Regions from separate parts of the Alcanivorax sp. HI0007 genome, predicted to be linked through region 1. Evidence: predicted binding sites of a transcription regulator. Region 1 holds the regulator's gene; the other holds the start of a gene.
What was found. The regulator sigma-54, encoded in region 1, starts transcription at its own class of promoters, with help from an activator protein. The targets are predictions, from matches to a motif close to TGGCACNNNNNTTGCTNT.
Positions count from the first base shown of each region.

Region 2: the regulator sigma-54 is predicted to act here: its motif matches at 5,842-5,859, upstream of A3714_RS14760 (ANTAR domain-containing response regulator).

Region 1 is NZ_LWEJ01000171.1:48,165-57,113, reverse strand. It holds gene rapZ (RNase adapter RapZ) at 1-785, opposite strand, end outside; gene ptsN (PTS IIA-like nitrogen regulatory protein PtsN) at 889-1,362, opposite strand; gene hpf (ribosome hibernation-promoting factor, HPF/YfiA family) at 1,379-1,678, opposite strand; gene A3714_RS09575 (RNA polymerase factor sigma-54) at 1,717-3,183, opposite strand; gene lptB (LPS export ABC transporter ATP-binding protein) at 3,447-4,172, opposite strand; gene lptA (lipopolysaccharide transport periplasmic protein LptA) at 4,169-4,735, opposite strand; gene lptC (LPS export ABC transporter periplasmic protein LptC) at 4,710-5,267, opposite strand; gene A3714_RS09555 (HAD family hydrolase) at 5,264-5,767, opposite strand; gene A3714_RS09550 (KpsF/GutQ family sugar-phosphate isomerase) at 5,768-6,736, opposite strand; gene A3714_RS09545 (phospholipid-binding protein MlaC) at 6,920-7,564, shown strand; gene A3714_RS09540 (BolA family protein) at 7,690-7,944, shown strand; gene murA (UDP-N-acetylglucosamine 1-carboxyvinyltransferase) at 7,985-8,949, shown strand, end outside.
Region 2 is NZ_LWEJ01000257.1:41,952-50,900, forward strand. It holds gene A3714_RS14740 (DUF6713 family protein) at 1-43, shown strand, start outside; gene A3714_RS14745 (LysR family transcriptional regulator) at 218-1,141, opposite strand; gene metE (5-methyltetrahydropteroyltriglutamate--homocysteine S-methyltransferase) at 1,276-3,567, shown strand; gene A3714_RS14755 (CmpA/NrtA family ABC transporter substrate-binding protein) at 3,842-5,014, opposite strand; gene A3714_RS14760 (ANTAR domain-containing response regulator) at 5,214-5,801, opposite strand; gene A3714_RS14765 (globin family protein) at 5,974-6,381, opposite strand; gene A3714_RS14770 (DUF3365 domain-containing protein) at 6,444-7,025, opposite strand; gene A3714_RS14775 (cytochrome c3 family protein) at 7,073-8,407, opposite strand; gene A3714_RS14780 (FAD-dependent oxidoreductase) at 8,418-8,949, opposite strand, start outside.

The DNA of each region.
Region 1 (8,949 bases):
TCGGTGATAAATACCGAGCGATGGCGACCGCCGGTACAGCCAATGGCCACCGTCACATAGCTGCGGTCGCTCTCGGCGAAAGCCGGCAGCCAACGTCTCACGAAGTGGTGGATATCCTCCAGCATGTCGTGGCTGGCCTGGTGTTCCTTGAGGAAATCGATGATGGCTTCATCGCGCCCGGTAAAGGGGCGAAGATCTGCGCGCCAGTGGGGGTTAGGCAGTACCCGTACATCAAACACCAGGTCGGCATCATTGGGCAGGCCATTTTTGAATCCGAAGGACTCAAGCTGAAGGGAGAGGGCGGCGCTGCGATTGGCGACCCGCTCACGCACCAGATTGCGAAGGCTGTGTACGTCGTAATTGCTGCTGTCGATCACCAGATCGGCACGCAAGCGGATGTTGGCCAAGAGCTCCCGTTCATGCTGGATGGCGGATTCCAGTGAACCCTGTTGCGCGCCGAGAGGATGCCGGCGGCGGGTGGCACTGAAGCGTTTCAGCAGAGTGCTGTCGTCCGCATCCAGATAAATGATTTCGGTCTTGACCTGTTGCTGATGCAACGCATCCAGAATGGCGTCAAAAGCCAGCAACTGGGTAGGCAGGTTGCGGGCATCAATGCCTACCGCCGCCCGCTCAATGGGCAGCTCTCCCTGGCTCAGCTGCTCTGCAAGAGTGGGCAACATGCCCACCGGCAGGTTGTCGACGCAATAGTAGTTCTGGTCTTCCATGGCCTGCAGGGCCGTGGTCTTTCCCGAGCCGGAGCGGCCGCTGATGATGGTGAGTTTCATGGCTGCACCGCGCCTCTGCCATACACCACACGCAGGCATCCACGGTCAGCAGAGGAGGGGCGGTGGCTCTGACGCATAATGCCCGAAAGCTTGATGGGTAATGTCATGATGCCAGTCGCAGCTCCGCTTCGGATTCCACGGCAGTGTGATACAGGTGGTGATTGTCCTTGCTGAGTCGCAGCTCGGCACGGTAGTCGTCGTCGTTGAACAGGGAGGCCAGGTGGCTGAGGGTTTTCAGGTGCTGTTCCGGGTTTTCCTGGGGAACAAGCAACACAAACACAAGATCCACGGGGCGACCGTCAACGGCATCAAAATCGATGGGAGTGGACAGTTTCAGCAGCAGCCCGATGGGTTGCTGGCAGTGACCGAGACGACAGTGAGGAATGGCGATGCCTTCGCCGATGCCCGTGGAGCCCAGCTTTTCCCGGGCTACCAGGGCGTCGAAGACCTCCTGTTCGTTGAGGCTGTCGCAGCCGGCCGCAGCCAGCTGCGCAACCTGGTCCAGCAGCTGTTTCTTGCTGCTGGCCTGCACCTGATTATGGGTGCGTGCTTCGGTGAGTAGTTCGCGAACTCGCATAATTGTCGCTTTGGGGTCAGTGGCCGTGCTTGTGGCTGACGGCCTTTTCCTTGTGTTTGAGAATCTGGCGGTCGAGCTTGTCCGTCAGCTTGTCGATGGCAGCGTACATGTCCACTGCCTCAGCGGTGGCGAAGACGTCAGCCCCGGAGATATGGATAGTGGATTCCGCCTTGTGGGTCTTGGGTTCCGGGGAAAGAATCACCTGGACACTGGTAATCTGGTCGAAATGCCGTTCAAGACGGGAAAACTTGTCTCCCACATAGGCTCGCAAAGCGTCGGTAATTTCCAGGTGATGACCGCTGATATTAATTTGCATGTCTGGCTCCTTTACCTGCTCTTGGGCCGTCCCGGCGCCTACACCAAACGCTTGCGGGCGCTGGATGACGGTATTCTCATCGCCTCTCTGTACTTGGCGACTGTCCGGCGCGCCACGTTGATTCCCTGCTCATTCAGCAAGCTTGCCAGCTTGTTGTCGCTGAGCGGCTTGCGGGGATTCTCGGCAGCGACCAGCTTCTTAATAATGGCACGAATAGCGGTGGAGGAACACTCACCGCCGCCGTCTGTTCCCACGTGACTTGAGAAGAAATATTTCAGCTCAAAGACGCCGCGGGGTGTCATCATGTATTTCTGGTTGGTGACCCGACTAATGGTCGATTCGTGCATCTCGACGGCATCGGCAATGTCGGCCAGAACCAGGGGTTTCATGGCCTCCTCCCCATAATCGAAGAAGTCTTGCTGGACTTCAACAATACGGGTGGCCACCTTCAACAGGGTGTCGTGGCGGCTTTGCAGGCTCTTGATGAACCACTTGGCCTCCTGCACGCAGTTGCGCAGGTACTGACCATCCTCTCCCCCGGCTTTGCGGGCCATGGCGGCGTACTGCTGCTGCAGGTTGACCTTGGGCAGCACCTCCTCGTTCAGGCTCACCTGCCAGTGGCCCTGGTGCTGGCGCACGATCACGTCCGGGACCGCGTAATCCACCTGGCTTTCCCCGATCTGCTCACCGGGGGCAGGATCCAGAGTGCGCAGCAGGGAGAGGGCATCAAGCAGATTTTCCTCGCTGATCTGCAGGACCCGCCGCAGGGCGGCATAGTCGTGTTTTTCCAGTAGCTCCAGATGCCCCAGCAGGGCCAGGGCATACTCCAGGAAGGGTGTGTCCGAGGGCAGTTGGCGCAGCTGCACGCGCAGGCAGTCGGCCAGATCGAGACTGGCCACGCCCACCGGATCAAATTGCTGCAGGCGATGCTGCACCGCCAGTACCTCATCGGCTTCCAGTTCATCGCCTTCGGTGAGCAGGTCCTCCTGAGCATTCATCATCGCCACGATGTCGTCCACGGACACGGTCAGGTAGCCGCGATCGTCCAGGGATTCGATGATGGTCATGGCGATAATGCGGTCCACATCGCTCATGGGAGTCAGGTTCAGTTGCCAGAGCAGGTGGTCCTGCAGGTTGCCGGCCACACTATGGCGTTGCTGCCAGTCGTCGGCATCGTCGGGAAGGGCGGTGGAGGCGCTGCTGGTCTGGCCGGAATAGACATCGTCCCATTCCGTTTCAATGCCCGGTTCGTCGTCCACGAACTCTTCCAGGGCATCTTCCCGTTCGGTATCCAGCTCCTGCTCGTCCTGACGCTCTTCGTCAGTGTCAGGCAGGGATTCGTCGCCAAAATCGTCAGCCAGCTCCAGCAACGGATTGCTTTCTACTGCCTGCTGAATTTCTTGGCGCAGGTCCAGCGTGGACAGCTGCAAAAGGCGAATGGCCTGCTGCAGCTGCGGTGTCATGGTCAGCTGCTGGCCGATTTGTAGTTGTAGGCTTGGCTTCATACTGCTCAGGCTGATTGGTCCCCAAAACCCGAGAATAACAGCCTATCTATGAGGCAAGCAATATTTGTGCCAATGGTGGTTCTGTGCTATGGAGCGGAGTTGACAGTTGATAGTGGACAGTTGACAGCTACGCGATAAAGGCTCTTGGTTCAGAAAACCATTTGAGGCCGCGCCCAAGCTTTAAACGCGGCCTCATACATTGCAGATGAAGACAGGATTTCCCGCGACAGCTGTCAACTGTCCTCTATCAACTGTCAATTTGTTTACAGTCTAAAGTCGGCACCCAAGTACACATCCCGCACCTGTTGGTTGCCCAGAATGGTGTCTGCATCGCCGGAGGCGATGATATGGCCGGCGCTGACGATGTAGGCGGTATCGCAGATATCCAGCGTTTCACGCACGTTGTGGTCAGTGATCAGTACACCAATACCGCGCTCTTTCAGGTGGCGAATGATGCCCTTGATGTCGTTCACGGAAATCGGGTCCACGCCGGCGAAAGGCTCATCCAGCAGAATGAAATCCGGGTCCGTGGCCAGGCCGCGGGCAATTTCCGCCCGGCGCCGTTCGCCGCCGGACAGGCTCATGCCCAGGGAATCGCGAATGTGGGTGATATGGAATTCCTTGAGCAGGCTTTCCATGCGCTCGTGACGTTCCGCCTTGCTGAGATCCTTGCGGGTTTCCAGGATCGCCATGATGTTCTCTTCCACGGTCAGGCGGCGGAAGATGCTGGCTTCCTGGGGCAGGTAGCCGATGCCGCGCTGGGCGCGACCATGCATGGGCAGATGGGTGATGTCCGCGTCGTTGATGTCGATGCGCCCGGCATCGGCTTCCACCAGGCCTACGATCATGTAGAAGCAGGTGGTCTTGCCGGCGCCGTTGGGCCCAAGCAGGCCGACGATCTGGCCGGCTTCCACGTCCAGGGACACATCTTCGATGACCCGGCGGCCCTTGTAGCTTTTTGCCAGGTGATGGGCGCGTAAATGGCTCATGGGGTGTTTGGCTCCGCCTCGGGGGAGGGCGCCACAGGCGCCTCGCCGTTTGCATTGTCGTCTGCCGGTGGGGCTTGTTCGGTGCCAGGTGTCTGGTTCTCGGCGGGGATCACCAGTCTCACTCGCTTGTCGCCTTCACTGCTGGCGTCGACTCGCTTGGAGTCCAGGCTGTATTCCACCCGGGCGCCCTCGAAAGTGTTGCCAAGATGTTCAATGTAGGCATCACCGGTGAGCACCAGGGTGCGTTTGCGGATGTCGTAGACCAGGTTGTTGGCGTGGGCCTGCAGGTCCTTGCCTTCTTGCATGCGTACCGGGGTGCCTGAGGCCTCCACGCGAGTCAGTTCGCCATTACGGGTAAACAGGCGCATTTCATCGGCAAACAGTTTGCGCTTGCCCTGTATCAGCTCCACATTGCCGCGATACAGGCCGCTGCCAGCGTCCTGCTCAAAGCGCCCGGAATCAGCGGTGACAGACACGGGCATTTGCCCAGGCGCCGCCAACGCCGTCACCGGCAGGGCAGCGGCAAGGGCGATGGTTCTAAGAAGCCGGTGCGTCAAACTCACTCTTTACTCCTTTTTCAAGGGTCAGGATGCCCTTGTCGAGATCGGCCTCCAGCGCTCCCGCGCGGGTGGTGCCGGATTCAAATTCCAGGTCCACATTGTCGGGAGAGCTGGCGATGTTGGTGTCGCTGTAAAAGCGCAGCTCCTGGGTATCCAGGGTAATCTTCTGTTGCTGGTTCCGGGCTTTCACGTCGCCGGAAAATACGATCAGGTCGCCATTTTCCTTGACGACGCCCTGCTCGCTAACGATGGTCCAGCTGCCCTTGTCGTTGGCCATTTCCAGCTCCGGTTCCTGCATCTCCGTGAGTGGATTATGGTCGTACTGTGTCAGGGTTTTGGCGGTCAGATAGTACTGGAGACGGCCGTCCTCTTCACTAAAAGCCCGCGCCGTAATGTCTTTGGCAACAATGGCTGGTGCCGTGAGGATGCCATCCTCCTGCCCGGGGAGAGTGTCATCCCACTCGTGGAGCGTCATCAGCATCACCAGTCCCAGCATCAGGACACCGGTGGCGCTGAGCAGGCCCTGGCGCTTCATGCCGGGCTCCGCTGTGCCAGGATGGCGTCGCAAATTTCCCGCACCGCGCCCTCGCCGCCACGCCGTTCGGTAATGTGGTTGGCGGCCGCCTTGGCGCAGTCATGGGCATTGGCCGGGGCAAAGCTGAGCTGGGCCCATTCCAGGGCGCTCACGTCCGGTTCGTCATCGCCGGCATAGCCGGTTTCGCTGGCGGCAATACCCAGCTGGTTCGCCAGGTCGGCCAGGGCGACACCCTTGTCCTCGCGGCCCTGAATCACATGGTTAATGCCCAGGTCGGCGGCGCGTTTGGCCACCATGGGGGTGTTGCGGCCTGTGATGATGGCCAGGGTCACGCCGCTGGCGGCCAGTTTCTTCAAGCCGTGGCCGTCCAGGGTGTTAAAGACTTTGAGGGTCTCGCCGTCCGGGCTGAAGTAGATGCGTCCGTCGGTCATCACTCCGTCCACGTCGAAGGCCATCAGGCGCAGTTTCTGGGCATCAATGGAAGACAGTTGCATTGGCATTTACACCACCCCCGCGCGCAGCAGGTCCTGCATATTGAAGGCACCCAGTGGCTTGTGGTCCTGGTCGCAGACCATCAGGCCGTTGATCTTGCGGCTTTCCATGATCTGCAGGGCCTCCGCGGCCAGGTGGCCAGGTTCAATGGTGATTGGCTGGGCCACCATCACCTCGTCGATGGTGGCCTTGCGGATGTCGATGTCGCGGTCCAGCATGCGGCGCAGATCGCCATCAGTGAAGATGCCTGCCAGGGTGCCGTCGTCCCGGGTGATGGCTGTCATGCCCAGACCCTTGCGGGTCATTTCCAGTAGCGCTTCGCTGAGCGAGGTCCCACTGGCAACCACCGGCAGTTGTTCCCCGGCGTGCATGATGTCATCCACCTTCAATAGCAGGCGCCGGCCCAGGCTGCCGCCGGGGTGGCTCATGGCGAAATCTTCGGGCGTAAAGCCGCGGGCTTCCAGCAGGGCAATGGCCAGGGCATCGCCCATGGCAAGGGCCGCTGTGGTAGAGGAGGTGGGGGCCAGATTGTGCGGGCAGGCTTCTTCGCTGACCGCCACGGTCAGGTGCACATCGGAGAGCTGCGCCAGGGCAGATTGTGGCCGGCCGGTCATGCCAATCAGGGCGGTGCCCTTGCGTTTGATGACCGGGAGGATGGCCAGTACTTCGGCGGTTTCTCCGGAGTTGGACAGGGCCAGCACCACATCGTCCGGGGTGATCATGCCCAGGTCGCCGTGGGACGCTTCCCCCGGATGCACAAAGAAAGAAGGTGTGCCGGTGCTGGCCAGGGTGGCGGCCAGTTTGCTGCCCACGTGGCCACTTTTCCCCATGCCGGTGACGATGACCCGTCCGCGGGCGGCCAGCATCAGGTCGCAGGCGGCGGAGAAGCTGTCATCCAGGCTGTCTTTCAGGCAATCAACGGCTCTGGCCTCGATGTCCAGTACCCGTCGACCCACGCCGATGTGGTCGTGACTCATTCATCTCTCCTCTGGTCGGGGTCGATTATACATTGCTGGGGACGCCTCGTTGACCCGAATTCTGTTTCATTTGGAACCGTTGGGACATCTTGTGACTCCAACAAAGCAGATGCGGTTCAGTGTGTTACTGGACATCAGCGGTATAAAACCGTAAAACCGCCGGACATTAACAGGGAGTTTTCTATGCATTTGCAGCGTGTTATCCGGATCTGGTTGGCAATGGTGTTTACCGCCATGGCCTCTTTGGCGGCGGCGGACAGCGATCCGCGGCAGGTGGTGATGGAAGCGGTGGAGCGTATGACCTCCCGTATCGAGGCGGAGCGGGAGCAACTGGAGGCTGATCCGGACCGGGCCAAGGAGCTGGTGCGCGAGGAGCTTGGCGATCTGGTGGACTTCAAGCGTATCACCCGAATGGTGATGGGCGATTACTTCGGGCCGTCCAGCAAGGAACAGAAGTACCGGTTTCTGGACGTGTTCAAGAATAGCCTGATCAATACCTATGCCTCCGGTATTACCCTCTATGAAGGCCAGAAGATTACTACGCTGCCCATGCAGGAAGGGGATCGCAAAGGCGATTATGCCCGGGTACGCATGGAGGTGAAGACCAACTCCGGCAAGACGGTACCGATCTACTACACCCTGTTCCTGCGTGATGGCCAGTGGCGGGTAATCAATGTTTACGTGAACGGTCTGGATCTGCGCGATACCTTCCAGAGCCAGTTCGCCCAGGGCATGCAACAGTACAACGACATCGACAAGGTGATCGACAACTGGTCTGCAGACGCCAAGATTGATGCGGGTATCAAGGACAGCGACCCGAAGAGCTGATTCTTCCGGCGGTGCCGCCGTGGCAAGGGGGCGTCGGCTCGCGTATTATTGCCGTTTTCACCGAGGAGCGGGTTAATCCCGCTCCTCGCTGTTCGGGCCGCTGTCGGCCCCGATGAGGAGCGAGCATGAATCCGGAAGAGGTAAAAGCACTGGTCGAAGCCGGTTTTGACGATGCCGATGTGGCGGTGGAAGGCGGCGGCGACCGGTTCCAGATTCGCGTCATTTCCACGGCCTTTGAAGGCCTGATGCCGGTGAAGAAGCAACAACTGGTCTACGCCACCATCAACGAGCAGATCCAGAGCAACACCATCCACGCGGTGCAAATCATTACCTATACCCCGGCCGAGTGGGAAAAAGCCCAGAAGATGGGTATCGGCTGAGGCATTGCGCCTGGCCCTCTGACAAGTCTAGAGACAGTTCATGGATAAATTGATCATCACCGGTGGCCGGCGCCTTGACGGCGAAATCCGTATTTCCGGCGCCAAGAACGCGGCCCTGCCGATCCTGGCCGCCACCCTGCTGGCCGACGAGCCGGTCACCGTGGGAAATCTGCCGCACCTGCAGGATGTCACCACCCTGATCGAGCTGCTGGGCCGCATGGGCGTCCACGTGGTGATCGACGACCGCATGAACGTGGAAGTGAACGCCACTACCATCAAGGAACTCACCGCGCCCTACGAGCTGGTGAAGACCATGCGTGCCTCCATCCTGGTACTGGGGCCCATGGTGGCTCATTTTGGCAAGGCGTCCGTATCGCTGCCGGGTGGCTGTGCCATTGGTTCGCGGCCAGTGGACATTCACCTGCGTGGCCTGGAAGCCATGGGCGCTGACATCGAAGTGGCGAACGGCTATGTCCATGCCTCCGTGGAGGGTCGCCTCAAGGGCGCCCGCATCGTCATGGATACGGTTACCGTGACCGGCACCGAAAACCTGATGATGGCCGCTGCGCTAGCGGAAGGGACTACCTACCTGGAAAATGCCGCCCGGGAACCGGAAGTGGTGGATCTGGCCGATTTCATCAACACCATGGGTGGCAAGGTGCGCGGTGCCGGCACCGACACCATCACCATTGAAGGGGTGGAGCGTCTCCACGGCGGTCATCATGAAGTCATCGCCGACCGTATCGAAACCGGGACTTACCTGATTGCCGCTGCCATTACCGGTGGCCGTATCAAGACCAAGGACACGGTGCCGGGTATCCTCGATGCAGTGCTACAGAAACTGGAAGAAGCCGGTGCTAAAATCACCACCGGTGACGACTGGATCGAGCTGGACATGGAAGGCCGTCGGCCCAAGGCGATCTCACTGCGAACCGCCCCGTATCCGGCCATGCCCACGGACATGCAGGCCCAGTTCATGGCCCTGAACCTGATTGCCGAAGGGAC
Region 2 (8,949 bases), on a different contig from region 1:
ACTGAAAACGTTGCCCCCTGCAAATCGCAACAGCCAAACCTGAGGAAAATCGCACCGCAGGCGAGCTGATTCAACAGCAACCCTGCCAGCATCTACTGGCGTTATTTTTCTCTATTACCCAAGCCGACGTTTCCATGGATTGTAGGAGCTATGCTTGCATGGCGAACTTCCCTTACGCCGTGTTCGCCATGGCACGCATCGCTGCTGCTGCAACGGATTAACTGCCTTTCACCGCCCGCACCCCGCTCAGGGTCTTGAAGCACAGCTCCTTGGCGGTTTCCCAGAATTCCTGCATGTAAGGGGTGTGATGGTCCTCCACCCGCACGGCCGCATACAGCGTGCGCCAGACGCCCTTCTCGCCCAGCCGCACGGTTTTCAAAAGGTCATGCTCGGTGTACTCGGTAAGCGCCCAGTTGGGTAACGCCGCCACGCCCCGGCCCGCCGCCACCAGTTGTGCTGTCATGGGAGTCAGTTCGGCGGTACGAATGGCGGCGGGTTCAGCATTGGCCGGGTTGAGGAACGCCGTGAACACATCCAGACGCTCCCGCTCCACCGGATAGGTAATCAGGGTCTGGTCGGCAATATCGTCCGGCTCAATCCACTTGCTTGCCGCCAGGGGCGACTGCCGGGATACCGCCAACACCAGCTCATAGCGGAACAGGGGCAGATATTTCACCGCCTCGTTTTCCTGCGGATCGGAAGTGATCACCATATCCAGGTCACCGCGCACCAGCGCCGGCAAGGGCGCGAAGCTGAAGGCCGCAGACAGGTCCAGTTCCACTTCCGGCCAGTGTTCGCGAAACGCATCCAGTGCCGGCATCAGCCACTGGAAGCAGGAGTGACATTCAATGGCGATATGCAGGCGCCCGGTCTGGCCCGCCGCCAGGCGTTTCAGCTCCCTTTCCGTTTGCTGCACCCGGGGCAATACCTCCCGGGCCAGCGTCAATACCCGCAAGCCAGCCGTGGTAAATCGCACCGGACGCGTGCGCCGTACCAGCAAGGCAGCGCCCAGCCTACCTTCCAGATCCTTGAGCTGATGGGACAGCGCAGACTGAGTCACATGAAGCCGTTCCGCCGCTTCCATCAGGGAACCGGCCTCTTCGATCGCCAGCAGGGTGGTCAGATGTCGGACTTCCAGCATGAGAATATCTCATATTTAAAATTAGATATTTGATTTTGCCTCAACTTCACCTGTCCCCACAATAGTCCCCAATCCCACTGGCACCTGAAAGCAGGCCAGCCAGTGTCCCCATTTCTGCATGAAAGGAAGACAGCATGACCACCCTCCACAACCTCGGCTTTCCCCGTATTGGTGCCCGCCGTGAGTTGAAGCAAGCCGTGGAAGCCTACTGGGCCGGCGATCTGCAACAGACCGAACTGGAACATGTGGGCAAGAGCCTGCGCGAACGACACTGGGCGCTGCAGGCGGAAGCCGGCCTGGACCTGGTACCCGTGGGCGATTTCGCCTGGTACGACCAGATTCTGGAATTTTCCTGCCTGCTGGGCGTGGTACCCCACCGCTTCCAGCAGGACAACCAGCAACCGGTAAACCTGGATACCCTGTTCCGCATGGCCCGGGGCCGGGCCCCCACCGGCACGCCGGCGGCGGCCTGTGAAATGACCAAATGGTTCGACACCAACTACCACTACATCGTGCCGGAACTGGCGGCGGACCAGACCTTCCGCATTGCCCGGGAAAGCCTGTTCGAACAGGTGGAAGAAGCCAAAGCCCAGGGCCACGCCCCCAAGCCGGTGATCCCCGGACCGCTCACCTATCTGTACCTGAGCAAGGGCGAGAGCTTTGATGGCGCCGACGACAGCAACAAGCTGACTCTGCTGGACAGCCTGATTCCCGTGTACCGCCAGATCCTGCAGCGGTTCGCCGATCAGGGCGTGGAATGGGTGCAGATCGATGAACCGATTCTGGTGCTGGACCTGCCCGACAGCTGGCAGCGCAGCTACCTGCGTGTCTACGACCAGCTCGCCGCCGCCAGTGAGTGCAAGTTGCTGCTGGCCACCTACTTCGGCGGCCTGGAAAACAACCTGTTCACGGCTCTGGAATTGCCCGTGGATGGCCTGCACCTGGATCGGGTGCGCGGCAACGATGATCTTGGTCAGGTGGTGCCGCGGCTGGGCGACAAGGTGCTGTCGCTGGGCTACATCAATGGCCGCAATATCTGGCGCACCGATCTGGATGCCGCCCTGGATGCGCTGATCTCCCTGCGCAACGAACTGGGCGATCGCCTGTGGCTGGCGCCCTCCTGTTCCCTGCTGCACAGCCCGGTGGATCTGGATCAGGAAGACAAGCTGGATAGCGAGCTGAAAAGCTGGCTCAGCTTTGCCAAACAAAAACTGCAGGAACTGGCGCTACTGGGCGGCGCCCTGGACGGCGACAGCAGCGTCAATGCGGGTCTGCAATCCCAACGCGACGCCCTGCAAGCCCGCGGTCTGTCCAATCGTATCCATAACCCGGTAGTGGGCAAGCGGCTGGCTGACGCCGGCAACGTCTCCCGCGACCGCAACAGCCCCTTTGCCGAGCGCATTGCCAAACAACAGCAAGCGCTGCAATTGCCGGCCTTCCCCACCACCACCATCGGCTCCTTCCCGCAGACCCGGGAGATCCGTACCGCCCGCCGCGACTGGAAAACCGGTCGCCTGGACGACGCCTCCTACACCGAGCAGATGAAGCAGGAAATTGCCCGCTGCATCCGCTATCAGGAAGAGGTGGAACTGGATGTGCTGGTGCACGGCGAAGCCGAGCGCAACGACATGGTGGAATACTTCGGTGAGTTACTGGATGGCTTTGTCTTCACCCGCTTCGGCTGGGTGCAGAGCTATGGCTCCCGCTGTGTCAAACCGCCGATCATCTTCGGTGACGTGCAGCGACCCGAAGCGATGACCGTGGCATGGGCGCAATACGCCCAGTCGCTCACCGACAAGCCCGTCAAAGGAATGCTCACCGGGCCGGTGACCATCCTGCAGTGGTCCTTCGTGCGCGATGACCAACCCCGCGCCGACACCTGTCGCCAGATCGCCCTGGCCCTGCGCGATGAAGTGCAGGACCTGGAAGCCGCCGGCATCAAGGTGATCCAGATCGACGAACCCGCCCTGCGCGAAGGCCTGCCCCTGCGCAAAGCCGACTGGGGCCAGTACCTGGACTGGGCCGTGGACTGCTTCCGCCTGGCCACCGTGGGCGTGGCCGACGATACCCAGATCCACACCCACATGTGCTACTCGGAGTTCAACGACATCATCGAGGCCATCGCCGCTCTGGATGCGGACGTGATCACCATCGAAACGTCCCGCTCCAACATGGAACTGCTGGATGCCTTCCGGGATTTCCAGTATCCCAACGACATTGGTCCGGGGGTGTACGACATCCACTCCCCCAATGAACCGGACGTGGGCTGGATGGTACAACTGATGGAAAAAGCCGCCGAGCGACTGCCCAGAGAACGGCTGTGGGTGAACCCGGACTGCGGCCTGAAAACCCGCAAATGGGAAGAAACCCGCGGCGCCCTGGCCAACATGGTGGATGCGGCCAAGCAGCTGCGCGAAGCGGTTTAGCATCCTCTGCCGAAACCGAAACCAACGCCCCCCCGTTGGAGCCTTGCTTGCAAGGCGAAGAGCAAAACGCTGGCACCGTGCCAGACCGAACCCCTTCGCTTTGCAAGCAAAGCTCCAACGGTGAAAAGGCCAAATTATCGGCCTACCTCACGCCCCTCCACCAAAAAAACTAAATCCCCGTTGGAGCCTTGCTCGCAAGGCGAAAGGCAAGAAGCTGGCTCAGTGCCAAACCAAACGCCTTCGCTTTGCGAGCAAAGCTCCAACGGGGCGGGTTCTATTGTGCCGGCCCCGCTTCCGCTTCGATCACTTTCAACAACCGGTCCGGCCCCAGCTCCACGGGCTTGGGTTCGCCGGGTAACTGCCAGTGGCCTGCATGGCGCTCGTCCGGTTTGCTATCCATCAATGGCAGGCTGGTGAGATCCGCCAGGGCATCGCGGAACAGGTCGGTGCGGTAGCACTGGGCCGCGAAGGTCCGGGTTTCTTCCAGGGAACACTGGCGCCAGCGCTGCATTTCTTCCAGCAGGAAACGGGCGTCAGATCGCCAGGGAAAATTCGCATGGAAACCGGCGAACACATGAAAGTGATGGGCCGGAAACGGTTGCCCGGTCAGGCCGCCGGGCAACCGCTGACTGAAGGGAGCTCGGATCACTTCCGCCGGCACATCCAGCCAAGCCGGGTGCGCCAGCAACGACAGACTCTCCAACAGATTCTCGTCCGCATGGCGGGCGGCCCGGAAAAGGGCCCGCAGCATGGCGCGGTGGGGCCCGGGATTACGGGCCACCCAGTCCCGGGACACCGCCAGCACCTTTTCCGGCGCGTTTTCCCAGATCTGATAACCGGAAAGGATGCAGTGCCCGGCGCCGGTCAGGGCGGCCAGGCTGTTCCAGGGTTCGCCCACACAGAAACCATCGATATGCCCCATGCGCAGGTGATCCACCATCTGCGACGGCGGCAGCACCACCAGCTTCACATCGTGATCCGGGTCCAGCCCGGCCACGCTCAGCCAGTGACGTAATTGGTAGGCATGACAGGAAAACGGAAATACCACCGCCAGTACCAGCGGCGCCTCTCCACTGCCGGCCCTGGCGGCCACCAGCTTGTTCATGGCGCTGGCCATGTCGTTGGGCGTGGGTCCTTCGGATAAAGCACACAGCCCCTGGAACAACATCGGGGAGACGGTTATGCCGTTGCCGTTCAGGCCCATGGAGAAGGCCGTGGCCAGGGGTTTCTTGATGCAGCCCAGACCCAGTGACGTGGACATCAGCATGGGCGCCAGCATGGGTGCCGCATCCAGCTGCCCCACCAGCAGGCGATCACGCAGGCTGGCCCAACTCCACTCCGGTTGCAGCTCCACATCCAGCCCTTCGGCGGCGAAGTAGCCCGCTTCCTGGGCCACCACCAACGGCAGGCTGTCAGTGAGCGGCATATAGCCGATACGGATTTTCATGGGGCTTGCTCCGAAAGGGCCTGACGCCTGACGCTGGACGCCTGACGGCGAACACACCTGGCGCCCTCTACGGTACGTACCCGTCTCACCGTCTTATCCGGTGTCTCCATGAGGCTTCGACCCTTCATCAATGGCATCACTCGTCGCATATTATCTCCTGTGTAGCGTCAGGCCTCCGGCGTCCAGCATCTGGCGTTCTTCACCCCTGCGCCTTCAGCATCTCGGCATAATCCAGCACCGACCTGGCCACCTGGATCAGTGGCTGGCCGGTATTCATGGCCTGGCGCCGCAGGGTGCTGTAGGCATCCTGCTCGTTGAGGCGGCGGCGTTGCATCAGCAGGCCCTTGGCCCGCTCGATGATCTTGCGTTCTGCCAGCGCTTCGCGGGTCTGTTCCAGCTCCTCGCGCAGGGCCTGGTATTCCCGGAAACGGGCGGTGGCCACGCGCATCACCCCACGCACCCGGGCCAGATCGGTTTCCCCGGCCACATAGGCACTGACGCCGGCACGCAGGGCCGCCACGATCAGATCCTCATCGTCCTGGTTGCAGAACATGACCATGGGGCGCGGCATATCCCGCTGCACCAGGGCCATGCTTTCCAGGGTGTCCCGGTCCGGCGCGTCCATGTCCACGATCACCACATCCGGGTTGCTGGAATGCACCTTCTCCGCCAGCCCGGCAGCACTGGTCAGACGACAGAGGATCTCGTGCCCTTCATCGATCAGGGCACGCTCCAGAATCGCGGCGCGCGGTGGCTGGTCATCCACCAGCATGATTTTCAGGGCCATAGTGTCGGAAGCGTCCAGGGATTGAGTGTTACGGGATTGGTTTGCAACGGTTGTGCCAGTCATGGGTTTATTAACCTACTGTTTTTGTTTGCTATTCCTTTTTCACCATAAGGGCCCCCGCAAAGCGCACCATAGCGGTGCACTCTGCGGCGCCAAAACGGCGCCTCACGGCTCAGTAGTTCGCGGCATCAATCATGGTGCTGGCCAGCAAGGTATAGGCCTCTGTCCAGGCCGATTCTGTGTCGGCATCGAAGGCGTCGCCCAGACCCTGCGCCAATGTCCAGAGCAAGGCCTGCGCCACGGCGTCGTAATCTTCCGGTTTAACGCCGTAATCCTTATGGCGTTCACCCAGCTTCTGGACGGCGGGCACAATGGTATCGAGCCTGTCGAGCCCCTTTACCGCCACACCAATCATGCTCATCAGTTTCTTGCCCTGCTCTTCCATGTTGCCCTTGAAGAGTGGTTCCAGTTCCGGGGCCTGGGTAAACAGGCGCTGATAAAACAGGGCGGCCGCCTGATCGGCAATGCCTTCCACTTGCTGCCAGCTGGCCTGCACCCGCGCAATCTGTTCCGGTGTCATGGTATTTCTCCCGCTATTGGATAAGTGCTTGCACGCACAGCGTGCAAGCAGGGTGTTGCCGGTTACATGGGTACGCGAATCACCACGCCGCCCATCACATCGCCCAGCTCGAAATCCGTTTTGGGAGAGTCCTTGTGGTTGTTGTGACAAGCCGCGCACGGGGCGGCCACCGCCACATCCGGGTATACCGCCGTGTAGTAGGTCGTGTCGCCAAGAGCCTCGGTGCCGTAAAAGTTCTTGCCCGGGTTATCGACGATGTACTGCAAGCCTTCTTTTTCCAGTTCTGTTTTGGGCGCATTTTGTGAATTGATGGGCCACAGTGACTGCAAGGAATAGGAGAAATCACTGGATACCTCGGCCACCGCTTCCGCCCCGTAACGGAACATCTGCGCCGGCAGCGGTGCGCCGTTTTCCAGGTCTTCCCAGTACTCATGGGGTTTGATGCTGTCAGCACCCGCCGGGCCCAATCGCCCGATGATCATCTTGGTGTAATTGGTGCGGTCCGCGTTCATCACTGCGAACAGGGAATCGGTATAGACCTGTGGATCGATACCGACGGCAGGTTTGCTTTCCTGGCCGCCTCCGCAGGCACTTAATAGTAGTGTGGCCAAGGCTGTAGTGAACAACGTTCTTGAATATTGCATGGGTGTTACCTCCTCAGGTTCAGGAACCTCTGAATGAAACATCAGTATCAGTACGGTCCTCGCTTTCCTTCCCGGGCCTTGTCCCGCTCCACAGCCATATCCACCGATGGCACATGGTGTTCGGGTTTGCCCTGAAAGTTCTTTTCCACCAGATGCGGATCAGCCAGCGCATCAATGGCGAATTCCAGCCCGTGGCATTGCATGCACACTGGGCGAATCATTTTTTCTACCGGACGCAGGATCAGGCTCTGGTTGTGTTGCACCAACACATCATCGCCATGGGTTTCCCGGGGCATATGGCAGGTGGCGCAGGTCACGCCACTACCAGGGGGCAGCTCGCCGCGTTTTTCCGCTTGCCATAATCGGTGGTGGCTGGAGCGCAGGTATTCGTTGCTGTGTTCATCGTTGTGGCAGCCCAGGCAGCTATCCACGGCAGCTTTTTGGGTGTCGAAATCATGGGCACCATGGCAACTGATACACGTGAGCTCCCGGTGGCTGGCTTCCACATGCATGTTCAGCACCGATTGCGATGGCGTCATGGGTGATAACTCCATGGCCAGTCGCATGCCGTGCCGGCCCTGGAGGAACCCCTCGTTTTCCTGCTCATGACACTGGGCGCACTGCAACGGCGCTGGCTTGTCGACCCATTGATCGGCATCACCATGGCAGGCGGTACAAGCCACCCCGGCTTCCGCATGGGCGTTGCCATCCCAGTGCTCCGGCACGGTTTTGTCTGCGGGCGGCTTCCCGGAACCTTGTATCAGGGCAACCAGATCTGCGTCGCTCATCCGGCTGGCCAGGTTGCGGGGAGTCAGGCGGGGGCGCTCACTGAGCCAGGGCTCATCGGCATGGGCGAGCAGGAAATCTTCATAGAGCGCCAGGTTGTCATGGAAGTTATGGCAGCCGGCGCTGGCACAGGTATCGAATGCCATGCCTTGGTGGCTGGGGCGCTCTTCGCCAATGTCCTGATGACAATGCACACACATATCCATGGGCAACGTCACTCCCATGCCCACATCCAGCTCCGGCCGGTGCTCCACATGACAGGACACGCAGTAGCGGGCGTCCACATTCGCCAACCGGTTAGCGTTGCGCGGGTCAGTGAATTTGGATTTCGGGTGTGAGTCCCTGGCATCAGCAAGCTGCTCACCATGACAATTCACACACGCGTTTTGCAGCACCTCCTGGCTATTGAAACCTTCGTCATGGCAAGCACTGCATTGCAGCTCAATCTGGTGATGGCCATGGGTCATGGCACCGGGAAGAAAGGCACTCTTGGAAGCATCGTTATCCAGTAATGACATGCCCAGCCAGGCCGCCAGTGCCAGCGACCCCAACAGCCATAGCCCCCACCACAGTGTCTTGATCCCCGGCTTCCCCACAGGCATTCCCCTAGAAGTAGTACGCAGACAGGATGTGAAACACCAGCAGCGCAGGTAGCGGCCAGCACACCAGAATATGCAACCAGGTACTGCCCTGACGCAGCCGCCCCATGGCCGGAACCGAGCCCTGCAACCGGGTCAACAGGGCTGCCGTCATCCCCACTATTCCCACGCCCAGAAAGCTCAGCATCAGCCAGCGATTCAGGTTGTCCCCCAGGGAAAAACCGGTGTGCCCGTAAAGCAGCGCCAGCGCCATCGCCCCGAGCGCGGCATGGGCAATACGCCACCCGCTGAATCCCCCCATCGGCAAACCAGGAAAGCGCTTTTTCAATGACATCAGCAGTAAAAGCAGTGAAGCGATCAGCACCGCATAGCCACTCCACTGTCGCCATAGAGGGTTGCGGGAAACCAGCTCGAAGAACCCCATTTCCAATACCGAGGTGGCCGGCATCGGTGGCGGAAGCCATAACGCGACCCCCAGGAAAACAGCAGACAGGGCGGCAATAATGGCCAGGCTTCGACCGCCGGGCACACTCCGTTTG